Priestia megaterium: one gene and its partners. The main gene of each other region encodes a partner of the protein of the gene in region 3 in a complex. Links are inferred from orthologs where the notes say so. Each region holds a gene or a part of one and is shown on either strand. Other genes may lie near its edges.

Region 1 (3,045 bases), 4.4 Mb from region 3 along the record:
ACTTATTAGAGTTTGAAAAGTTTAATCATCAAGCAGAAGTAGTAGGAGGTATGCTAGAAGAAGAATGCGGGAGCCTCTTAACGACCTTTTTTCGTGAGTTGCGTCAACGAAAAAAGGCTGGAAAATAGCGCTAAAAAAGTAAGTTTTCTATAGCGGTTGCATTTTTGAATGAAAAGACGTATACTTGTAAATGCATCAACTTGATGCCCAAACTATTGGTTTCAACTTTGCCGTGCTAAGCGGGGAGGTAGCGGTGCCCTGTACTCGCAATCCGCTCTAGCGAGGCCGAATTCCTTCTTGAGGTTAGCTCATCTTAGGGCCTGCCTTAAGTAAGTGGTGTTGACGTTTGGGTCCTATGCAATGGGAATCTGTGAACCCTGTCAGGTCCGGAAGGAAGCAGCAGTAAGCAGAACCTCTCATGTGCCATGGGGTCGCCTGAACCGAGCTAACTGCTTAAGTAACGCCTGGGGTGGCTAATCGACGGAAGGTGCACGGCAGTTATATACATAAGTTTAGTCTACTCTGTTGGAGTAGGCTTTTTATTTTATCTTTTACTATTTTGAAAAAAAACCTCATAATACGCTATAATGATAACTAATGAATTATATTAAAAGGAGAGGATGTAGTGGCATATCAGGCTCTATACCGTGTATACCGTCCTCAAAGCTTTAACGACGTAGTCGGTCAACAACATATTATCAAAACACTTCAAAATGCCCTTGTCCAAGAAAAGTTTTCGCATGCGTATTTATTTTCTGGGCCTCGAGGGACAGGAAAGACAACAGCTGCTAAAATTTTAGCGAAAGCCGTTAACTGTGAAAAAGCACCCATTGCTGAACCCTGTAATGAATGTGCAACTTGTCGGGGAATTACTGATGGTTCCATTTCTGATGTAATTGAAATTGATGCAGCCTCTAATAATGGAGTCGATGAAATTCGAGATATCCGTGATAAAGTAAAATATGCACCTAGTGCTGTTCGATACAAAGTGTACATTATTGATGAAGTTCATATGCTTTCAATTGGAGCTTTTAACGCTTTGTTAAAAACGTTAGAAGAACCTCCTGCACATGTTATCTTTATTTTAGCTACAACAGAGCCGCATAAAATTCCATTAACGATTATCTCTAGATGTCAGCGCTTTGATTTCAAACGCATTTCGCCAGAAGATATCGTATATCGAATGAAAGAAGTATTAGGTTCTGAAGAGCTAGAAGTAAGCGAGGATGCTCTTTACGAAATTGCGAAAGCTTCAGAAGGCGGCATGCGTGATGCACTTAGTCTTTTAGACCAAGCCATCTCGTATAGTACGGAGAAGGTGAGCTTAGAGGATGTTCTATCCATAACAGGAGCAGTATCACAGGCTTTTATTGTGAAGATCGTCCAAGCTATCTTTAATGAAAACATTGTAGAAGCGCTAGACTCTGTTGAAAGTTTGATCAAAAACGGAAAAGATCCAGCGAGGTTTGTAGAGGACCTCATCTTCTATTATCGTGATGTTCTGCTTTATCAAGCTTCTGAAGAAAATGCATATTTACTTGAAAAAGCAGCGGTTAACGAAGAGTTTAAAGAACTCAGTTCAAAAATGGATAGTGCTTTTATTTATAAAGTCATTGCTGAATTGAACCAAACTCAGCAAGAGATGAAATGGAGCAATCATCCTCGAGTGCTACTTGAAGTAGCTTTAGTAAAATTAGCTCAAAGTTCTACAAATCAAGAGGGTGATCTTCCATATCAAGACATTTTGCAAAAAATGAATCAAATGGAAGCAGAACTGCAGCAGTTAAAAGAAAAAGGCATTCAAGTTGATCATACAGCTCAGGCAGCGCAAACAGAGAAAAAACAGACAAGACAGTCAAGAAGTCAGTATAAAACGCCTGTTGGGAAGGTAAATGAAGTTTTAAAAAATGCCACTCGGCAGAATTTAGAAACGATTAAGCGATCTTGGGCGCAGGTGTTAGACACATTGAAACAACAAAATAAAGCTTCACATGCAGCGTTGTTATCTAACAGTGAACCGGTTGCGTCTTCAGATCAATCATTTATACTTAAATTTAAATATGAAATTCATTGCAAAATGGCTTCTGAAAATAACAACAATGTACGTGATAATTTAGAGAATATCTTATATACTTTAATTGGCAGCAAGCGTGAAATGGTTGCAATTCCAGAAAGCGAATGGGATAAAGTAAGAGAAGAGTTTCTTCAAGGACAGCAAAGTGATGGGTCATCAGGTCAACCACAGGAGGAAGACCCTGTGGTTGCAGAAGCGAAAAAGCTATTTGGAGAAGACTTAATCGAAATTCAAGAGTAAATTTAGGAGGAATGTTCACATGATGAAAGGCATGGGCAATATGCAAAAAATGATGAAACAAATGCAAAAAATGCAAAAAGATATGCAAAAAGCGCAGGAAGAGTTAGCTGAAAAAACTGTTGAAGGTACAGCTGGCGGGGGAATGGTAACAGTTGTGGTTAACGGTCAGAAACAAGTAATTGATGTAAATATTAAAGAGGATGTAGTAGATCCTGAAGATATTGAAATGCTACAAGATTTAGTACTAGCAGCAACAAATGACGCATTAAAACAAATGGACGATTTAACAAATAACACAATGGGTCAATTTACAAAAGGTTTAAATATTCCAGGACTTTAATAAGGTGGTTGCCACGTGCATTATCCAGAACCAATATCAAAGCTTATAGATAGTTTTATGAAGTTACCCGGCATTGGTCCAAAAACAGCTGTTCGCTTAGCATTCTTTGTTTTATCTATGAAAGAAGATACAGTATTAGATTTTGCAAAAGCATTAGTCAATGCGAAGCGAAATTTAACCTATTGTTCAGTTTGTGGGCATATCACAGATCAAGATCCTTGCTACATTTGTCAAGATCAGCGTAGAGAGCGAAGTGTGGTGTGTGTCGTGCAAGACCCTAAGGATGTCATTGCAATGGAGAAAATGAAAGAATATAACGGCTTGTATCATGTCCTGCATGGCGCAATTTCACCTATGGAAGGAATAGGGCCTGAAGATATCAAAGTACCAG
Region 2 (3,072 bases), 4.4 Mb from region 3 along the record:
CATCATCCATATGGTTCAACAAAAATTAATACAAGAGGGCTATACCATTGTATTAACAAGAGAGCCTGGAGGCATACGAATTGCTGAACAAATTCGTGAAATCATCTTAAATCCATCTAACACGGAAATGGATGCCAGAACCGAAGCACTTCTTTACGCTGCGGCTAGAAGACAACATCTTGTAGAAAAAGTGATTCCTGAGCTAAATAAAGGGAATATAGTATTATGTGACCGTTTTATTGATAGCTCACTTGCTTATCAAGGAAATGCACGGGGTATAGGTGTAGAAGATATTTTTGCTATCAATCAATTTGCTATTGAGCAAACGATGCCACAGGCTACTTTATACTTTGATATTGAGCCTGAGGTAGGATTAGAAAGAATTAATAAAGGTCGAAAAGATGAGATTAATCGATTAGATTTAGAATCCTTAGACTTTCATTACAAAGTACGAGATGGATATTTATCTCTTTTGAGTGAATTTCCAGAACGTATTCGCCGAATTGATGCAAATCAATCCGTTGAAAAAGTCTGTGCTGAAGCTTATAAACAGATACAATCGATTTTAAAATAAATACAGATGATCGTTATTCTTGCTATACTATTCTTAACAAAAAAGTAAAATGAGGTGTTATTCATGAAATTAGTAATGGCCGTTATTCAAGATTCAGATAGCTCAAAGCTTTTAAATGCACTTGTAGAAAGAGGGTTTCGTTCAACCAAATTATCAAGTACGGGCGGATTTTTAAAATCAGGGAATACAACAATTATGATTGGTACAGATGACCATAAAGTAGATGAAGTACTTGATATTATTAAGGGCCAATGTGAAAACCGCAGACAGATGATTTCTCCTGTGGCACCGATGGGCGGTAATGCAGATTCATACATTCCGTATCCTGTTGAAGTTGAAGTGGGCGGAGCTACAGTATTCGTACTACCAGTAGATCAATTTCATCAATTTTAAGAGAGAAGATTTTAAATAGAAAGTGATGATTGAATGGGAAATACATGGGAACAGCTTGAAGCTCTTCAGCCGAACGTATTAAAGATTTTGCAAAACAGCTTACTTAAAGAGCGAGTTGCTCATGCTTATTTATTTGAAGGAAGCAAAGGAACAGGTAAAAAACAAATTAGTTTTTTGTTTGCTAAAGCACTGTTTTGCCAAAATCCAGTTAATCATAGGCCATGCCATGAGTGCAGTAACTGCCGGCGAATTGATTCAGGTAATCATCCAGATATTCACTTGATTGAGCCAGCTGGTCTATCGATTAAAAAAGAGCAAATTCAATTCTTGCAATCAGAATTCACAAAAACCGGTGTTGAATCTAATAAAAAGTTATATATTGTGAATCATGTTGATAAAATGACAGTAAGCGCAGCAAATAGTTTACTGAAATTTTTAGAAGAGCCTGGCAACGGAACTTATGCAATTTTATTAACAGAAAATATACAGCGCTTATTAGATACGATTATCTCACGTTGCCAAGTAATATCATTTCGATCTCTTACACCAGAACAGTTAGCTGAAAAACTATTAGAAAATGGCCTTTCCGCAGTAGATGCGTCTATCTTGTCTAATTTAACGAACAGTATTGATGAAGCAATTGAATTAAGTAAAGATGAATGGTTTGGACTTGCAATAAAGTTAGTGATACAATTATATGAAGTGTTAACAACGAGACCTCAACAAGCTCTTCTTTTTATTCATGAAAAGTGGGTAACACATTTTAAAGAAAAAGAACAAGCTCATATTGGTTTAACTTTATTGATGCTTCTTTATCGTGATTTGTTGACGCTGCAAGTTGGACAAGAGTCTAAAATCGTCTATCGTCATAAAATAGAAGAATTAAAACAGCAAGCTCTTCAGACAACGCAGGAAAAAGCGATTTATCGCTTAGAGGTTATCTTGAAGGCCAAAAATAAATTAAATTCAAATATGAATCTACAGTTATTAATGGAACAGCTGGTGTTGGATTTGCAGGAGGGATAAAAGCTTGTATGATGTAGTAGGCGTTCGCTTTAAAAAAGCGGGAAAAATATATTATTTTGACCCTGGAGAACTTACAATTCCAGATGGTGAGTTTGTTATTGTAGAAACAGTTCGTGGTGTTGAATTTGGCAGAGTGGTTATTAATAAAAAGCAAGTAAGTGAACACGATGTCGTACTTCCTTTGAAAAAAGTAATCCGCATTGCTGAACAAAAAGACAGGCTGATTGTGGATGAAAATAAACAAGCTGCTAGAGAAGCGTATGACGTATGCGTGCAAAAAATTCAATCACACGATTTAGATATGAAATTAGTAGATGTAGAATATACGTTTGATCGTAATAAAGTCATTTTTTATTTTACAGCAGACGGCCGTATTGATTTTAGAGAGTTAGTTAAAGATTTAGCTGCTATTTTCCGTACGCGAATTGAGCTTCGTCAAATCGGTGTACGAGACGAGGCAAAACTGTTGGGCGGGATAGGTCCTTGTGGACGTATGCTATGTTGTTCAACGTTTTTAGGTGATTTTGAGCCGGTTTCTATTAAGATGGCCAAAGACCAAAACCTATCGCTTAATCCAACGAAAATTTCTGGTTTATGCGGACGTTTGATGTGTTGTTTAAAATATGAAAATGATGAGTATGAAACGGCAAAAGAACAGCTTCCTGATATAGGCTCAACAATTAAAACTTCAGATGGTTCAGGACGTGTAGTGGGTTTGAATATTTTGGAAAGAATTATTCAAGTGGAACTGTCAGATCACGAACAAATTTTAGAGTATACTCTGGATGAGATCAATAATGAAGGTGCTGTTTCGTTTCAAGCCACAGATTAACGAGGTGGGCAAAGGTGGATAAAAAAGAGATTTTTGATTCGGTGACAAACATGGAGGAACAAATTGGTCATTTATATAAGCAGTTAGGTGAGTTGAAAGAGCATCTTGCTGAGCTAATTGAAGAAAATCATCACCTGCAAATAGAAAATGATCATTTGCGCCGTCGCCTTGACCAGACAAACTTCGAAACGAAGCTGAAAAATAGACATTCAAAAGCAAGCGCTCAAACAAAAGAGCAAAAACAAAT
Region 3 (2,993 bases):
TATTTCTCCGACAGGTTTCGAAGAAACGAGCAACAACGGCTCAATTGTAATAGACGCTAAGTTAGGAAATTTAAGATGGCTATTCACCGGAGATTTAGAAAAGGAAGGAGAACAAAGAATATTGAAAGGCTTTCCAAACCTTAAAGCAGATGTATTAAAAGTTGGGCATCATGGCAGTAAAACTTCAACTTCAGAAGAGTTTGTTCAACATTTAAATCCTAAAGTAGCGCTTGTTTCAGCGGGACAAAAAAATCGTTATGGTCATCCTCATCAAGAAATATTAGAGCTTCTGAAAAGCTACGGAGTGTATATTTATCGAACGGATGAAGATGGTGGGGTAATGTATGAATTTACAAAAAAGTCAGGAACGTTTTCGCGGCAACTTCCATAGTCTATAGTAAGAAAAACGAACTAAAAAAGACTGCTAAGAAGCAGCCTTGAAGCAATTTTACGAACCCAAGTAGTGAATCACAGTTGCAATAACAAATAAGGCAGTGAAAAAGCCAAATGAAACACCAAATCCTACGGCAGAATCGACAGCGTCGTTGCGTTTACTTTGGACACTTTCTTCAAATTGGTTCATTAACACCCCTCCTGTTTACAGTATAATCTAACTTTTTTTAAAAATCTAGACAATTTAAAAGCGTTTTCACAAACTGACAACAGTTAACAACTATACTTTATGAGCATGAGGAGAAAATAGAGATAAGGGTTTAATCATTAACAAATAAGTAACCTAGGGCTTATATTGTTAATGTTTATTATAAACTGAGGAATTGTCGTTTTAAGGCAATTCCTTTTGTATTGTTGCCAAAAACTCATAACACCTTTACGATAGAAATTGTATTTTGTTTATCAGTAACTATACATAATCAATATAGATGAATAAAAAAGAGGAGCGTATATACGTTGGCAGTTGATAGCTTAAAAAGTATTACCAAAAATAATATAGCCCCCGTTTACTTAATACACGGGGTCAATGCATTTATGAGTAAAAAGATTAGAGATAAAATCGTCGACTATACGTTAAATGAAGAAGATAAAGAATTTAACTTGTCACTATACGATTTAGAAGAAACATCGATTGATCAAGTTCTAGAAGATGCTGAAACGCTTCCTTTTTTAGGAGACAAGCGTGTAGTGGTTGCGAAAAATGCAGCATTTTTAACGGCTGAAAAATCGAAAGATAAAGTAGAGCATGATCTCGCAAAACTTCAGCAATATGTGGAGCAGCCCCCGTCTTTTTCAACATTAATTCTACTAGCCCCTTATGAAAAGCTGGATGAAAGAAAAAAAATAACAAAATTGTTAAAAAAACAAGCAGCTTACATCGAAGCGAACGAATTTGGTGAAAAAGAAATGAAGCAGTGGATTCATAATTTACTTTCAAAAGATGGAGTGAATATGGATGAAGATGCTGTAACGCTGCTTATTCAGCTTGTGGGTCTTAATGTAACGCTTGTGACAAATGAAATTGAAAAAATGGTGTTATACGTTGGACAAGGCGGAGTCATTACAAAAGAAGTTGTGCTTAAGCTTGTGGCAAAAACGCTTGAACAAAATGTATTTACGCTTATTGACGCTGTTATTCAGCGAAAGGTTTCTACTGCTTTAAATATGTATCAGGATTTACTGCGTAATAACGAAGAGCCTATTAAAATTTTATCTTTGTTAGCGACGCAGTTTCGTTTGATTTATCATACGAAGCAGCTGTCTAGCCAAGGGTACGGTCAGCAGCAAATTGCTCAAACGATTAAGGTTCATCCGTTTCGTGTAAAAATTGCTTTGCAGCAGAGCAGAAGTTTTGAGGAACAGCAGCTTAAAGGAATTTTAAGGGATTTAGCAGAGGCAGATTATGAAATGAAGACAGGAAAAATGGATAAAGCGCTTATTTTACAGCTGTTTTTACTAAAAAGAGCGCAATAAAAAAACGATCCTAATGGGATCGTTTTTGTCTCAATTATGCAGATAAACCGTTAAGTTTTACTGCTAAGCGAGATTTTTGACGAGCTGCAGCATTTTTGTGGATAATACCAGATTGTGCAGCTTTGTCTAATTTTTTAGAAGCAACAGCAAATGCTGCTTTTGCGTTATCTACATCGTTGTTTTCAACTAAAGCTTCAAAGTTTTTGATTGCAGTACGCATAGCTGATTTAGCTTGAATGTTATGAGCACGGCGAGCTTCAGTAGTTTTTACACGTTTGATAGCTGATTTAATGTTTGGCATCCGTTTCACCTCCCGAAATGATAACAATCGAGATTATATAGAACTCGACATTCTTCACAATAAGAACAAAAGATATTTTATCAAACACAAGGACAGAATGCAATAGCCTTGACAAGGAATTTTATATGACAGATCTCTCTTCACAAGCTTGTAGCTGATATTGAGCCCTTCCTTCTACTTTTCATTTCTTAAATGCATGAATCTGCCAGTCCTCGGTGACAATAATTTCAACAAAGATTGTCTAGGAGGTTAAGAAATGGAAAAAGAACTTGATTTAAGTCAATATAGCGTGCGCACGGATTTAGCTGTCGAAGCAAAAGACATAGCGTTAGAAAACCAGCCTAAACCGAATAACCAGTCAGAAATCAAAGGCGTAATTGTAAAAGAAAAAGAAGAACAAGATGTCAAAATTTCAATGGTAGAAATTACGGAAGAGGGCGCAGAAGCAATCGGTAAGAAAAAAGGCCGATATGTAACCCTTGAATCGGTAGGCATTCGCGAGCAGGATACTGAAAAGCAAGAGGCCATGGAAGAAGTATTTGCTAAAGAGCTGAATTTTTTTATTAAAAGCCTCAACATTCCAGATGATGCTAGCTGTCTTGTAGTGGGTCTTGGAAACTTAAGTGTTACACCAGATGCGCTTGGACCAAAGGCAGTAGATAATTTGTTGATTACAAGACATTTGTTTGAGTTACAGCCTGAAAGCGTGCAAGATGGCTTTAGACCCGTTAGCGCCATTGTTCCGGGAGTAATGGGAATGACGGGT

The links. The genes of interacting proteins can lie anywhere in the genome.
Region 1: holA (region 3) and dnaX share a complex: the UniProt entries of both Bacillus subtilis proteins name them as parts of the DNA clamp loading complex. The link is inferred for Priestia megaterium from one-to-one orthologs.
Region 2: holA (region 3) and holB share a complex: the UniProt entries of both Bacillus subtilis proteins name them as parts of the DNA clamp loading complex. The link is inferred for Priestia megaterium from one-to-one orthologs.

What each region holds. Positions count from the first base shown.
Region 1 is NZ_CP085442.1:25,659-28,703, forward strand. Bases 1-2,969 are described here. They hold dnaX (DNA polymerase III subunit gamma/tau), read left to right. Parts: upstream 1-625; coding sequence 626-2,314; downstream 2,315-2,969. Other genes in these bases: tadA (tRNA adenosine(34) deaminase TadA), read left to right, coding at 1-128; LIS78_RS00130 (YbaB/EbfC family nucleoid-associated protein), read left to right, coding at 2,334-2,654; recR (recombination mediator RecR), read left to right, coding at 2,670-2,969. In the rest of the region: more of recR, read left to right, coding at 2,970-3,045. UniProt on the Bacillus subtilis protein: Part of the beta sliding clamp loading complex, which hydrolyzes ATP to load the beta clamp onto primed DNA to form the DNA replication pre-initiation complex.
Region 2 is NZ_CP085442.1:42,630-45,701, forward strand. What follows is about bases 1-2,996. They hold holB (DNA polymerase III subunit delta'), read left to right. Parts: upstream 1-1,000; coding sequence 1,001-1,993; downstream 1,994-2,996. Other genes in these bases: tmk (dTMP kinase), read left to right, coding at 1-574; darA (cyclic di-AMP receptor DarA), read left to right, coding at 638-967; LIS78_RS00260 (PSP1 domain-containing protein), read left to right, coding at 1,998-2,825; yabA (DNA replication initiation control protein YabA), read left to right, coding at 2,840-2,996. Also shown: more of yabA, read left to right, coding at 2,997-3,072. UniProt on the Bacillus subtilis protein: DNA polymerase III is a complex, multichain enzyme responsible for most of the replicative synthesis in bacteria.
Region 3 is NZ_CP085442.1:4,457,889-4,460,881, reverse strand. Bases 1-2,917 are described here. They hold holA (DNA polymerase III subunit delta), read left to right. Parts: upstream 1-909; coding sequence 910-1,926; downstream 1,927-2,917. Other genes in these bases: gpr (GPR endopeptidase), read left to right, coding at 2,484-2,917; rpsT (30S ribosomal protein S20), read right to left, coding at 1,961-2,227; LIS78_RS23175 (YqzM family protein), read right to left, coding at 449-583; LIS78_RS23180 (DNA internalization-related competence protein ComEC/Rec2), read left to right, coding at 1-391. Also shown: more of gpr, read left to right, coding at 2,918-2,993. UniProt on the Bacillus subtilis protein: Part of the beta sliding clamp loading complex, which hydrolyzes ATP to load the beta clamp onto primed DNA to form the DNA replication pre-initiation complex.